DNA from 2 places in the Zobellia russellii genome. Region 1 is predicted to be linked to the other one. Evidence: riboswitches for the same ligand, from Rfam matches in the RefSeq annotation. Region 1 holds a riboswitch; the other holds the start of a gene.
The links. Region 1 has a riboswitch for S-adenosylmethionine ahead of SJY45_RS09415 (O-acetylhomoserine aminocarboxypropyltransferase/cysteine synthase family protein). Riboswitches for the same ligand answer to the same signal wherever they lie in the genome.
Positions count from the first base shown of each region.

Region 1 (7,788 bases):
TATAACAACTATAATCTGTTCCGAGATTACCTTGAATCCAAAAGAAAAGGTAGAAATAAAGGCGCCAAGTAAAGGGAAAAAAGTAACGCAGACAGAGTATGATAAAATCTCGCAGGAGAAAATGAAAGAGATGCGAGAAAACTTCAGAAACCGTGGTGGACGTGGGCGTGGAAATGGGCGTCCGCAATAACATTCCTATCTATTTTAAATTAAATACGTTTTCACTTCTAATACTAGAATAATGAGAAATGCATGGTTGCTTATTATGTTTCTTATGGTGGTCGCTATTGGCTTTTCCCAGGAAATTTCATTGACGGGTACGGTTAAGGACAGTTTGGGGACTGGTGTTGATATGGCCAATGTTATCGCCATAAATTCCGAAACCAAGGGCTTGGAATCTTATGTTATTACCAATCATGCAGGGCTATATAAATTAAAGCTGAAAACGGGCCATGAATATACCGTAAAAGTCAGTTACCTGGGATTTAAAACGGAATCATTCACCTTTACCGCTACCACCAATGATGCCGTTAAGGATATTGTTATGCAGGAGCAGGCGGCCCAGTTAGATGAGGTGGAGGTTACATATGAAATGCCGGTATCCGTAAAAGGGGACACCATTGTTTATGATACGGATGCTTTTGTTTCGGGTACTGAAAAAAAACTAAAGGATGTTCTTGAAAACCTTCCGGGCATTGAAATCAATGATGACGGGCAGATAGAAGTAGAAGGAAAGACCGTAAGCAAGGTTATGGTAGAGGGTAAGGATTTTTTTGATGGCGATTCTAAACTTGCCGTTGAAAATATTCCGGCCAACGCATTAAGTAAAGTTGAAGTACTACGGAACTTTAATGAGGTTTCCCAAATGAAAGGGCTTACCAATGATGATGATAATGTGGCTTTGAACATAAAATTAAAAGAAGGGAAAAAGAACTTTTGGTTTGGAGAGTTAACAGCGGGTTACGGTCCTGACGACAGGTATTTGGCACATCCTAAATTGTTTTATTATAGTCCAAAATACAGCATTAATATAATTACGGACCTCAACAATTTGGGAGAGGTTCCCTTTACTCGGAATGATTATAGAAATTTTACCGGTGGCTTCAGAAATATAAATTCTAGGGGCGGAAGTTCAATTGCAACAGGGGTAGATGGCCTTGGTCTTTCTACCGCTCAAAACAATAGGGCCAACGACATAGATACAAAATTTGCTGCGGCAAACTTCAGTTATGCACCAACCGAAAGTTTAGATTTAAGTGGCTTTGGAATTTACTCCTATACGGGAACCTTAATGAAATCTGAGCGAAATACCGCTTATATTGCTAGTAATGATGTGGAAAATGCAACCACTAATACAGATCAGACAGTACACCTTGGATTGGCAAAATTTAGTGCCAGGTATAAGCCCAATGCCAACTTTCAGTTAGATTATGATGCGCTATTGAAACAGTCCGATGATAATGAAGAGGTAGACGTACTTTCTATATCCAATATAACGGATGAAATATCCGAGGTGAAAAAACAAAAGCCTTTGGCGGTCAATCAAAACCTCAACCTCTACTATACACTTAACGAGAAGAACATCTTTGCTGTAGAGGCGCAGCATATGTATCAAGATGAAGACCCGTTCTATGAGGCAATCCGTAATGAATTTGCTTTCGTTGATATTTTTCCCGTTGATGAAACTCAGGATGTATACAATATAAACCAGACCAAAAATGTGGTCACCAATAAAGTGGATGCCAAGGTAGACTATTACCGTGTACTTGGAACAAAGAGCAACCTTAATTTAACCTTGGGAACCACCCAAAGCCACCAGAATTTTAATTCGGGAATTTTTCAGATTTTGGATAATGAGGAAACGTTGGATATGGATGGGAGCGACTTTGGCAATGAGGTTAGCTTTAATGTTTCGGACTTGTACTTAGGGCTACATTATAAGGTTATTTCTGGAATTTTCACTTTTAACCCGGGGCTTACTCTACATCAGTTTAATGTTACCAATGAACAATTGGGCACGGTGGTAGAGGATAACCTCACCGCTTTATTGCCAGATGTGTATATCAACGCTCAGTTGAAGAAATCGGAGAATTTGCGGTTCAACTATAGGGTAACCCGTTCCTTTACGGATGTGAGTAACTTTGCTCAAGGGTACGTGCTCAATAACTACAATTCGCTCTATAATGGTAATAGGGATTTAGAAAGTGCCCTCAACCACAATCTTTCGCTGAACTTCTTTAGTTTCAATATGTTCAATCTTACCAATATTTTTGCGAATGTGGCCTATACCAAAAGAATAGATGCATTAAAAAGTAGTGCGGATATCATTGGAATAAATAGGGTAAGTAGTACTATCAACTCTAATTTTGAAGATGAATCTTTATCCGCCAGCGGAAATTATGAGCGTACTTTTGGAAAGGTAAAAGCTTCCGTAAGGGGTAATGTGGGTTGGTCTACTACCAATAATTTAATAGACGGTCAGCAACGCATGTCTAATTCGTTTACGCAAAACTATACGGGTGCGCTTAGTACTAATTTTAAGAATGCACCCAATTTAGAGTTGGGATACAGGTATACGATAAACAATTACGAAAACGGAAATTTAGAAACTACATTTTATACCAGTAGACCGTATGCCCGTTTTGATGCCTCTTTTCTTAAAAACTTTATTTTTAATGTGGATTATGATTTTTATAATTACACGGATAAGGACAATACTATTGACAATACATATAGTTTCTTGGAATCTACCCTAACGTATCAGAAGCAGGGTAGCCGATGGGAATATGGAATTAAAGGCACCAATTTATTGAATACCACTACGCTTAACCGTGACAGTACCAATGATTTATTCTTTACTACGCAGGTTTACTATGTGCAGCCACGCTACCTGCTATTATCGTTAAAATATGATTTGTAAGGGTTGATAAAACCGTGCAAAGAGCATGGTATTTACAAAAGGAAATAATAAATAACACGATATTAATATTTTGATCTGAACATTTTTTATACTTTTGCGTCCTAATTAAATTAAAGAGGAGGGATTTGACTGATTGCAACCTCTGTTTTAAACCTGTTTGAATTGCCAATTTAAGATTGGTTTTTGCCAAGCGGGATTGTAGAACAAAAAAATGCTAAAGCAGTTGATGTTGAAAATTTTCACATCATACTTCTTCCGGCATTCTTTCAAATCCTTTTTAGAAAAAATAAAAGTTTGTTATGCCATATTTGTTTACCTCCGAATCTGTTAGTGAAGGACACCCTGATAAAGTTGCCGATCAAATAAGCGATGCCTTGCTGGACCACTTTTTGGCTTTTGATCCAGAAAGTAAAGTTGCTTGTGAAACCTTGGTAACTACGGGTCAGGTTGTTTTGGCCGGTGAGGTTAAGAGTGATACTTATCTAGATGTTCAGACCATTGCTAGAGATGTAATTAATGCTATTGGTTATACTAAGGGCGAATATCAGTTTAGTGGAGATTCTTGTGGAGTTATTTCGTTAATTCATGAGCAATCGCAAGATATTAGTCAAGGTGTAGATCGTGGCGAGAAAGAGCAACAAGGAGCTGGTGATCAAGGTATGATGTTCGGTTATGCTACCAAGGAAACGGAAAACTACATGCCGTTGGCTTTGGATATTTCGCATAAAATTCTTCAGAATTTGGCGGAGTTGCGTAGGGAAGGTAGAATCATAGATTATTTACGTCCCGATGCCAAATCGCAAGTTACTATTGAGTATTCAGATGATAATGTGCCGCAACGTATAGATACTATTGTTATATCTACACAACACGATGCTTTTCATAATGATGATGAGGTAATGTTGGCAAAAATCAAAGAAGACCTTGTAGAGATTTTAATCCCAAGAGTGGTAGAGCAATTGCCAAAAGCTATTCAGGATTTATTTGATGATAAAATAAAATACCACATCAATCCAACTGGGAAATTTGTAATCGGTGGTCCTCATGGGGATACCGGACTTACAGGAAGAAAAATTATAGTAGATACTTACGGAGGTAAAGGTGCTCACGGTGGTGGGGCTTTTAGTGGAAAAGACCCGAGTAAAGTAGATAGAAGTGCGGCCTATGCAGCGCGCCACATTGCTAAGAATTTAGTAGCGGCAGGTGTTGCGGACGAGATGTTGGTACAGGTAAGTTACGCCATTGGCGTGGTTGAGCCTACCTCTATTTATGTAGATACCTACGGAACGTCTAATGTAGACCTTACGGATGGTGAAATTGCCCAAAAGACCAAAGCCCTTTTTGATATGCGTCCGTTTGCTATTGAAGAGCGACTAAAGTTGCGAAATCCTATTTATTTGGAATCTGCGGCATATGGCCATATGGGTAAAGAACCAAGAATGATCAAGAAAGTTTTTGAATCGCCATATAACGGTCGTATCGAAAAAGAAGTGGAATTGTTCACTTGGGAGAAGTTGGATATGGTAGGTGAGGTGAAAAAAGCGTTTAATTTGTAAATTTTTCAAAAATGTTGGTGAATTTAAATTCACCAACTATATATTTGTAGTTCCAAAAGTTCAAACACGTATTGAATAGTTATCAAGAAAGGTGGAGGGAATAGACCCTTTGAAACCTTAGCAACCCTTTGCCACCTGTGCAGAGAAGGTGCTACATTCTATCTCTATAAAAATGAGACAGATAACAAATCAGATTACTCATACTAATCTTTTACTTTCTTATAACTTTTTTGATATTCTACCTAGCATCGGATTTTCGGTTCAAGGTATAGGGCTTTTAATTATTTTAAATAACAATTAAAAATCAAAGATTATGAGTGATCAAAAATTCTCAACCAACGCATTACATGCCGGACATGACCCCGCACAAACAGGTGGTACACGTGCCGTGCCTATTTATCAAACATCCTCGTATGTGTTTAACGATACGGACCATGCCGCCAATTTATTTTCATTGGCAGAACTTGGTTTTATCTATACACGATTGAACAACCCTACCAATCAAATTCTTCAAGAGCGTTTAGCAGCTGTTGAAGGCGGAGTAGGAGCGGTAGTTTTCGCTTCGGGAACTTCAGCTATTTCAACGGGTTTATTAACGTTATTGAAAGCGGGAGACCATATTGTAGCTTCCAGTAGTTTGTATGGCGGTACCTTTAACTTGTTGAATGTTACCTTGCCAAGGTTGGGAATCACCACTACTTTTGTTGATGCTTCCGATCCGGAAAATTTTGGTAAAGCAGTTCAGGATAACACCAGGGCTGTTTTTGTAGAATCTCTGGGTAACCCTAAATTAGATGTGCTTGATTTGAAAGCCATTTCAAAACAGGCCAAAGCTGCTCAGGTTCCTTTTATTGTTGATAACACAGTGGCTTCACCTGCACTTTTAAACCCTATTGAGCACGGTGCTAACTTGGTAATTCACTCACTTACTAAATATATTGGCGGTCAAGGTACTTCTTTGGGTGGCGCTATTATTGATGCCGGAACTTTTGATTGGACCAACGGGAAATTCCCGGAATTTACAGAACCTTCTGCTGGATACCACGGTTTAGTGTATAGCGAAGCTTTAGGTGCCGCGGCCTTTACTTTTAAATTGATTTTAGAAGGATTGCGTGATTTTGGTGGAGCTTTGAGTCCGTTTAATGCTTTCCAGATTATACAAGGTTTGGAAACTTTGAATGTACGTATAAAACAACACAGTGCAAATGCACTTGAATTGGCTACTTGGTTAGAAGGAAGAGAAGAAGTGGCATGGGTAAACTATCCAGGTCTTAAGAGTAGTAAATACTACGATCTTGCTCAAGAATATTTGCCAAAAGGTCAAAGCGGATTGGTAACATTTGGAATTAAAGGTGGTTTTGAGGCTGCTAAAAAAGTTACGGATGCTACAAAAGTTTTCTCTTTGTTGGCCAATATTGGCGATACTAAATCATTGATCATTCACCCGGCCAGTACCACGCACCAACAGTTAAATGAGGAGCAATTGGCAGGCGCAGGTGTAGGTCAGGATTTAATTCGTTTGTCCGTTGGTTTGGAAGATATTGAGGACTTAAAGGCCGATTTGGAAAACGCATTCGCAGCACTTTAATCAATATAAATTTTCTGTTAGAAATTAATAAGGCCTGACCTGTTTAAGTAGAGGTCAGGTCTAACATATATCGTATGCTTCATCATTTGAAATTAGCAAACTATACCACGATCAGTGGGGTAACTCAAGATATTGAGCTGTCTTATCAATTGTTCGGTCAAGAATTGCACACGGCGCCCATAGTTCAGGTAAACCATGCCTTAACCGGTAACAGTAATGTTACGGGAGATGAGGGCTGGTGGTCCGCACTTATTGGAGAGGGCAAGTGTATCGATACCAAAAAATATACAATCCTATCGTTCAATATTCCCGGCAACGGATATGATAAATTTGTGATCGATAATTACAAGGATTTCGTGGCAGGAGACATCGCAAGGATTTTTCTGTTAGGACTTCAAAAGCTTGAAATCAAGAAATTGTTCGCTCTTTTGGGCGGGTCTTTAGGAGGTGGTATTGCTTGGGAAATGGCAGCCATAAACCCAAAGATTATGGATCATCTTATTCCTGTGGCATCAGACTGGAAATCTACGGATTGGTTGATTGGTAATTGCCAAATTCAGGAGCAGTTTTTGGTGAATAGTAAGCAACCGGTTCACGATGCACGCATGCATGCCATGTTGTGTTACCGTACGCCGGAATCTTTCAAGGACCGTTTTAAAAGAAGTACCAATGAGGAACTTCAGGTTTTTAACGTAGAGAGTTGGTTAATGCACCATGGTGAAAAATTACAGGAACGTTTTCAGCTTTCGGCCTATAAATTAATGAACCAATTGCTCAAGACTATTGATGTCATGAGAAATGGGGAGCAGAATTTTATAGATCTGCAAAATAGTGACGCCAATATTCATATTATTGGGGTAGATTCTGATCTGTTCTTTACTGCAAAAGAGAACAAGGAAACTTTTAAACGTTTGGCACAGGCCAATGGAAATGTAACCTATGGCGAAGTGCATTCGCTTCACGGTCATGATGCCTTTTTGATAGAGTTTGATCAGATGGAGCGGTTATTGGAACCCGTTTTCAGTAGAAACGGAAAGTCAAAGAACGCAAAGGTTTTAAAGTTTGGAGGAAAATCTCTTTCCAACGGAGAAGGGTTGGAGCGTGTTTTGGATATTGTTTGCAACAAAGTAAATGAAGGCGAAAATATTGCCGTAGTTCTTTCTGCCCGTGCAAAGGCAACCGATCAATTGGAAGCCATTTTGGAAAAGGCGGCAAAGGGAGAAAATTACTATAAAGATTTTGAGGCTTTTGAAAAATACCAAAAGCATACCTTCAAGAATGTGAACCTTTCGGCGGAGTTCAAGGATTTAGCTAAATTGCTAGAGGGCGTTTCACTTTTAGGTGATTACAGCTTGAAAATTAAAGACCAATTACTTGCTTTTGGAGAATTGATCTCTGCCAAATTGGTAACTAAATTACTTATAGGAAAAGGGTTGAATGCTGTAATGCTGGACTCTAGGGAATTGATTAAAACCGATTCTAATTTTGGTGATGCTTCAGTAAACGAGGCGTTGTCTAAGGAAAATGTTATTCGCAGTTTTGCAAAACTAGATGCAGATGCTGTGCCCATTATTACAGGTTTTATCGCGTCCAATGAAAATGGGGAAACCACTACTTTGGGAAGGAACGGTAGTAACTATTCCGCGGCCTTGTTTGCCAATTTCTTGAATGCGGAGGAGCTTCAGAATTTTACGCACGTAGATGGTATTTATACTGCAAATCCT
Region 1 is NZ_CP139000.1:2,322,139-2,329,926, reverse strand. It holds gene SJY45_RS09430 (GLPGLI family protein) at 1-190, shown strand, start outside; gene SJY45_RS09425 (carboxypeptidase regulatory-like domain-containing protein) at 242-2,920, shown strand; gene metK (methionine adenosyltransferase) at 3,220-4,476, shown strand; SAM riboswitch class I at 4,553-4,664, shown strand; gene SJY45_RS09415 (O-acetylhomoserine aminocarboxypropyltransferase/cysteine synthase family protein) at 4,790-6,064, shown strand; gene thrA (bifunctional aspartate kinase/homoserine dehydrogenase I) at 6,139-7,788, shown strand, end outside.

Region 2 (7,788 bases), 1.4 Mb from region 1:
GTTAGACCGAATCTAGGTACAATGGCATCGTTTGTAAACTCTTGCTCATCTCCTTCATAATCAAAAATATCCGTAAAACGCTCATATCGTAAGTTTACCAAAGCTGAAAATTTTCCCACCTTAAACTGGTTTTGAATATAGAAACCATTTGAAGTATTTAGGTTTGCAGGAATACTTAGTTCCGCAAGATTGTACGCATTGGTATTCCTAGCGCCGTTAAAAGGGTCTTCTAAGTTAAAATGAGGAACCGCAGGCACGGGTATGGTAACACCATCTACCACCGTTTGCTGAAAGTTATCCGGATTACTGGGGTCATAATTAGCCTGACCACCATCTACCGTTAAGTATCTTCTGGCACGAAGGAATCCGGCTCCAATTTTCCGCTCCCAACGTGTAGCATCATAACCCACCAAGGTTTTATTGGTAATCTTATCGGTTTTTATGTCATAAGTAAAATAGGTACTAAAGTTGTCCGTTTCCCAAAATTGCTGTCTCTCATCATATCGCATTCGCGCCAGCGTAGGAATTACATTCCCATCAATATCCACGGCTGCACCATCCACTCTATGCTCGGCTAAATCTTCGTCCCAGGTTTGTTTCATGTACTGTGCATTGAAACCTAACCGATCCGTAAACCTTTTGCTAAAGTTCGCCATTAAAATGAGCTCTTTATTTTTGTAGTGATCGCTTGAAGCACCCACGTTCATTGTAATTGGAGTACTATCTATATCATAGTTCCCATTTATAGCGCCAAAAATAGGTTGGCCTCTATCTAAGTTACCTTCGGCATTGCTATAAATCATCTCTACGTTAAGTGAGGTAGTCTCGTTTGGAATATAACTTAAAGAAGGTGTAAAAAGAATAGCATTATTGTTCACAACATCCCTAAATGAATCCGCCTCTTGAATTGCAGCATTTAAACGATATAACAGGGTTTTAGATTCGTTTAAGGGTCCCGTAAAATCGGCTGTAGCCCTTATGGTTCCAAAACTACCCGTAGTTAAAGAAACCTCATTACGTTTTTCAGCCAATGGTTTTTTGGTAACCATGTTTACAGTACCACCGGGATCTGCACTCGAAAAAGTAACCGATGAGGGACCTTTTATCACTTCAACACGTTCTAAGTGTGAGGTAATAGGCTGAAGGAAGTAATATTGACGGGTACGCATTCCGTTTAATACTTGTCCGTCATCCGCTTGCGTAATACCACGAATATTATAGTGATTGTACAACCCTGTAACGGAAACATTACTTACCGTCTTAACGGCATCGGGTACCTGAAAGGCAAGACGATCCGCAATTAATTCTTTGGTTACAGAAGTAATGGCTTGTGGTAGCTCTTTGTTGGCAATGGCCACTTTTGTAGCCGAGAACGAATAATCACTATTATAATCCGTTCTTGCCCGACCAACCACTTCTACGGACTGTAGCTGTTCTACATTTTCCTGCAATACCAAAGTTCCTAAATCGTAATCTTTTAACTCATCAAAGGTTTTTTTAATGGAAATAGACTTCATCCCTATGTAACTCACCGTCAGTTGAAAGGTGCCGGTTTCCGAAATCTCAAAACTAAAATTTCCGTTCGCTTCGGTGGTGGTTCCCCTTTTATTTCCCCTAGCCGTATTGGAAAATGAAACAGTGGCCCCATAAACGGGTAATCCGTTCGTATCGTTAACCTTACCATTCACTTTTATTTGACCGTACGTTGCGTTGCACAGTAGTAAGGCCAGTATTATTTTTATATAGTGGTTCATCTTTTCTAAATTGTTTCTAGGTAAAGTTGGTTTAATTCATTTGCGTTAATTTCATTGGCCTTTAACTGTTGGGCCAAAACTCCTTCTTTCATAATACCAATGGTGGTGCCCAGTTCTACGGCATTAAAAATATCGTGGGTGGCCATAAAGATGACCTTACCCATACTGGCAAGTTCCTTACAGATTTGAGTAAATTCCGCTGTGGCTTTAGGATCAAGGCCAGAAGTGGGCTCATCCATGAAAATAACTTCGGCATTTTTGGCCAGTGCCACAGCAATACCCACTTTTTGCCGCATTCCCTTAGAGTAGGAGGAGAGCCTTTTATGCTGTGCATCCAACTGCAGGCCTGTTTTAGATAGAAACGCTTCCAGCTCTGCCGTGGTGTATGTGAATCCTGCTAAACGGCTAAAGAAATCCAAGTTTTCTACGCCACTAAGGTTACCATAAAGTTGTACCGTTTCGGGAATATATGCGGTAAGTTTATTAGTATTGTCCTTTCCTACTTCTTTATCGGCAATAAAGGCTTGGCCGCCATCTTTTGATATAAAGCCTAAAAAAATATTGATCGTAGTGGTTTTTCCTGCGCCGTTCTGACCCAAAAGACAAAATATTTCGCCTTTGGAAACTTCAAACGAAACGTCTTTTAAAGCTGCCTTTCCTTGATAAGACTTGCTTATGTTCGTTGCTTTCAACATAATGGTATAACTAAATTAAGAGTATAGGTAAATCGTGTAATCATCCTTATACACAGCAATTTGCGGCATTAGGATATAAATGAAAATAAGATGTCCTTACGAAAAATACAGGTCCATATGTATATTCAACACTTAGCTTTCAGCATACCGTATTCGGGTGTGCGACAAATCAAAAGAAGTGTGACAAACAAAGAATATGACGAATGAAAAGGGCATACCGGTCCTATAAAAATTGACGGTACTACATACAAAATGGACTGTTAAACTTGTGGAGGAGGCCGCGTAAAGCGATTATTGCCTAAAAATTGGTTCTCAAAAACAAGCTGTGGCGCATTGCTGGAGAACTTTTGTTCAAAAAAATAGAATTCCGTTTGCGGTAGAACAGGAGATTCCGTTTTTAAAAGCGGTGTAAAATTAACCGCTGTGGTAATGTGACAAACCTCGCAATGTTGCGCGTCGGAATCGTCAATATGATGCGTAAGCGCATGCAGTCCTGCCACTTTGAATACCAAAAACAAAGCGACAAAAAACATAGAAACAAAATTCTTGCTGCTTTTCATCATAAGCGACAAAAGTAAATAATACTTTAAATTATTAATGAGAATTTGAACAAAAATTACTTCGGTATCAATTTAATCGCAGTTGGAGTATAAGGATATAAAACTTCGTGAGAACACTACAAGGGCCATTTTATCTTCAAAACATGCTTAGCGGACACGTAATGGTATAAAGTTTATGAATACGATGGTGTAAATGGACAACAAGAGTAAATACCAGGTATTGGAAACCAAATCTATATAGTCAATCTTTCCGTTTGAAAAGCTTAAAATCATTAAAACCTGAGCTCCATAGGGCAGTAGACCTTGAAAAATACAGGCAAAAATATCTAAAATGGAAGCGGTTTTCTTGTTATCCAATCCGTATTCATCATTAATGGTTTTAGCAATGGGGCCAGCAATGATGATAGAAACCGTATTATTGGCAATCGCCATATTAATAGTACTCACTAATGAGGCAATACCTAGCTGTGCCGTTTTTTTGTTCTTGATAAGCTTCTTTATGTTGACCAGTATAAACTCTATGCCTCCGTTTCGTTCTACTAAAGCAGCCAATCCTCCTGTTAATAGAGACAACAAGAAAATTTCTGTCATGTTCGTAAATCCAGAATAGGCAATTTTAGTAGATTCTATAAGGGTAAAATCACCATAAACAATCCCCAAAAGTCCAGCGAATACTGAACCTAATAGTAAGGTTACAAAAACGTTCACTCCTACAATAGATAGAACAATGACCAAAAGATAGGGCATAATTTTGATGATGGAATAACTATAAACTACAGTCTCCGTTTCGGCGGACTTTAATCCCAAACCTTGAAAGATTAAAATAGCTATAGTGAATAGGGCAGCGGGTACGGCAATTTTAATGTTCTGCTTGAATTTATCACTCATTTTACAACCTAAGGATTGTGTAGCGGCAATGGTAGTATCCGAGATTACCGATAAATTATCGCCAAACATGCTACCACCTAACAGTGCACCACATAAAATGGCCAAATCCGCACCGCTCTTATCGGCAAATCCCACTACAATAGGAGCCAAAGCAACAATGGCACCCACCGAAGTTCCTGTAGAAACCGATAAGAACCCTGCAATAATAAAAATGCCAACGTAGATGTATTGAATGGCTATAAAATCCAATCCCATATTAACAATGGCATCAACACTACCGGTTTCGTTGGTAATTGCAGCGAATGCACCTGCTAACAAGTAGATCAAACACATGGTTAATATTTTATCATCTCCACAGCCTTTTAAAACGGTTTTTATTTTAGAATTTATAGATTGCCCAAACATTAGGAAGGCAGCAATTATCCCCACAATTACTGCAATGGGAGCAGGTAACGCGTAGAAATCGTTTTGATATATACCCACACCCAAAAAAGTAAATACAAAAATGAATAGGGGTACGAGAGCAGAGAATTTTGGAGTTCTATCTTTGATGTTTGCCATTTCTTTCTTTATGCTAAAAAAGGAAGTAGAAGCAAATAGATAGACATATGGGTTAACATTTGTTCCAACTAATTGGCTTATCTCTTTAGCACCTTGCTCGTTATTGCAGGTTGCTATCTCCTCTTTTTGAGATTCTTGATAATTATTTAAGGCGGCAAAAATAAGGTATAAGAACTACCTGCAACTCATAAAAAGAGTTAATTTATATCATACTTTTTTTTGGTCAATTAGAAGAAATCCTAAACTTTTGAGTTAATAAGTAGTATAAATCGTATGTAAATGGTACGTCAAGTAACGTAATACATATTTTTTAACTTAGTTTGTAACTTCTAACCAAGGGATAAAAAAGTCTATTTATCTTATTATTTTTAATAGTGGAATGAAAAAACAAGACTTACACGCTGAAAATCAACTTTCAACAACCAATGAAGGTGATAACCATACAACTATTAGTCAGCTAGAAAAAGACAAAATCATTGAAAGACAACTGCGTTTTCAGGATTTGTTAATCAGTATCTCTACAAAACATATTAATTCCGATTTATCGGATATTGATAAATTGATCAGAGCATCCCTAAAGCAAATTGGCGAATTCGTAGAATCGGACAGAAGCTATATCTTTTCTTATGATTTTGTAAATAACACCACTTCAAACACTTATGAATGGTGTTCTAAAGGTATAGATCCGGAAATAGAGAACTTACAGAATGTACCTGTAGACTTTATTCCGCAATGGATAGAAGCACATAAAAAGGGAGAGCCGTTCTTTGTGGAAGATGTAAGTGAATTACCAGAAGACGGAGAACATGGTTTACGAGCCGTTTTAGAGCCACAGGGCATTAAGAGTCTAATTACTATTCCAAAAATCAAGAATAATGAGTTGATCGGTTTTATCGGTTTTGATTCTGTCAAAAAAATTAATAAGTATGATGATAATGAAAAGGACATCCTTTTTGTTTATGCCAATATGCTGGTTAATGTCATACAGCGTAAAGAGAGTGAAGAACGGATAAAGGAGCAAGAGAAGAAGAAGGAAGAACTATTAAAAAATCTATCGCTTCAAAATGAAGAATTAAGTGAATATGCCCATGTGGTATCTCATGATTTAAAAGCCCCTCTCATTAATATTCACACTTTGGTGAGTTGGTTTATAGATGACAATAAGGAAGCTTTGGGAGAGGATACCATACAACCTTTACATCAGGCCTTGTTCAATGTAGAAAAGATGAATTTCTTAATAAAGGGAATTCTGGATTATTCCACTATAGATAAAATAGAATCAGAAGACAAACAGGTTGATTTTAATATCCTCATTAAAGAAGTCTTGGAAACTATTTTAGTGCCCGGCCATATAAAGGTTACGGTTCAAGAGAACATGCCAAGTTTGTACGGGAATACCTGGAGATTTAAGCAGGTTATTCAAAACCTGATTCAGAATGCAATAAACTATGGCGATAAGGAACAGGGCACCGTAGATGTGGGCTATATTGATAAAAGTGACCATTATGAGTTTTTTGTAAAAGATAATGGTATTGGGATCAAATCCGATTATTTTGAAAGAATATTTAAAATCTTCACCAAATTAGAAAGCACTGGTTCCTCATCTGGAATAGGTCTGTCCATCGTTAAAAGAATCATTAAATATTATAACGGTTCCATTTGGTTAGAAAGTGAAGAGGGCGTAGGCACCACCTTTTACTTTACACTTTTGAAGACCACGTAGGTGTTGGTTCCTATGAATAATATATTTAAATCTCTATTGCCGTTTTATTGGCTACAGCTACCGTATGAAATATCGTTTACTGTAGGATTATAAGCATTCTGTTCAATGAATACATCCGTATAACTGCCATTGATCATAAAATTGGTTAATGCGCAAAAATCGGTTAAGTTATAATTGCCTCCATAGGCCATATTAAAATCTTCATCAAACGATGCCCCAATAGTAATCACGCCACCAACAGAGCTAAGATTTTCAAAGCCGTTCAATGAGGTAATCTTATTCTCATGTAGCGATAAATCAGAACCTACTGTAGTAAGGTTTTCTAAATCCATTATAGTTGCAAGCTTATTATTTCTATACACCTCTAATTTATATTGTACAGATGCAATGTTGTTTAGTCCTTTTAGAGAAATAAGTTCGCTGTTTTTTGAAATTTGTAAATGACCGTTAACCGCAGTAACGTTTTCCAAGCCTTCAAGTGTAGCTAGTTTTGCATTGTTCCTAACAACCAAATCACCTTTTAACGCTGTAACATTATTTAAGCCTGCAAATGAAGTAAGTTCAGAATTGGTCGTAATTTGTAATCCTACGGTATTATATTCGCTACCATAAAGCGTAATACCTTGTCCGATTGAATTTAAACTATTCAGTCCTTGCAGAGAAGTTAGTCCCATGTTCTGGGTAATAATAAGCGCAAGATCAATAGATGTAATATTCCCCAAGCCAACTAATGAGGTAAGGCTTTGGTTATCAGCAATTCTTAATTCCCCATTTATCCTAGTTAAATTATCCAGACCCGACAAAGAAGTAAGATCAGAATTATTACTGATGTTTATATATCTACCCTCTATGGCCGTAAGATTATTTAAGTCCGTAATATTGGTTAAATTGCTGTTATTGCTAATAGTCAAACGATTGCCGATAGATGTAAGATTTTGTAAACCTTGCAAATTGGTTGCCGCTGTTTTAGAAATGGTCAATGAGCCACCAATTGTAGTTAAGTAATCCAGGTTTGCAAGTGAGGTAATAGTTGGTGTAGCAGTATCCATTATAATCACATCTCCAGTAACTTCGGTATAGCCTATTGTTCCAAAGTTCTCTATGTCTTCCTGAGAGGTTAAAGTAATGGAGCCTTCGTATATACCACCGCTTTGGGGCAGTTCTTCACATTCTCCGTTATATATATCATTAAAAGATGGATTGTATTTATTATTTGAGATACTTACTGTACTAAAAGTACCGGTTGTGAATAGATTGGTCAGTGCACAAAAATTTTCAAGTTTAGGGTTGGGACGGAAACTATCACCTATTACGGTTTGGTTGCCAACTGAATTAAGATTTTCCAAACCTGTAAGAGATAATAGATTTTCATTACCCCTAATATGTAAATTTCCTCCAACAGAAATTATATTATCCAATCCAGTTAGTGTGTTAAGCTTATTATTATTTCCGATGGTTAAGCCGTTCCCAACTGAGGTTACATTGTTCAAGCCTTGTAACGTAGTAAGATTATTGTTGTCCAATACAAACAAATATTCCTGAACTGAAGTTATGTTTTCTAATCCTGTTAGTGTAGTAAGGCTACCGTTACCATTTATTTCAATTCC
Region 2 is NZ_CP139000.1:899,370-907,157, forward strand. It holds gene SJY45_RS03760 (TonB-dependent siderophore receptor) at 1-1,754, opposite strand, end outside; gene SJY45_RS03765 (ABC transporter ATP-binding protein) at 1,760-2,449, opposite strand; gene SJY45_RS03770 (hypothetical protein) at 2,710-2,982, opposite strand; gene SJY45_RS03775 (Na+/H+ antiporter NhaC family protein) at 3,157-4,458, opposite strand; SAM-I-IV-variant riboswitch at 4,507-4,605, opposite strand; gene SJY45_RS03780 (ATP-binding protein) at 4,838-6,181, shown strand; gene SJY45_RS03785 (hypothetical protein) at 6,226-7,788, opposite strand, start outside.
Region 2: it holds a riboswitch for S-adenosylmethionine, as region 1 does, so the genes downstream of both, SJY45_RS03775 (Na+/H+ antiporter NhaC family protein) here and SJY45_RS09415 (O-acetylhomoserine aminocarboxypropyltransferase/cysteine synthase family protein) in region 1, are expected to answer to the same signal.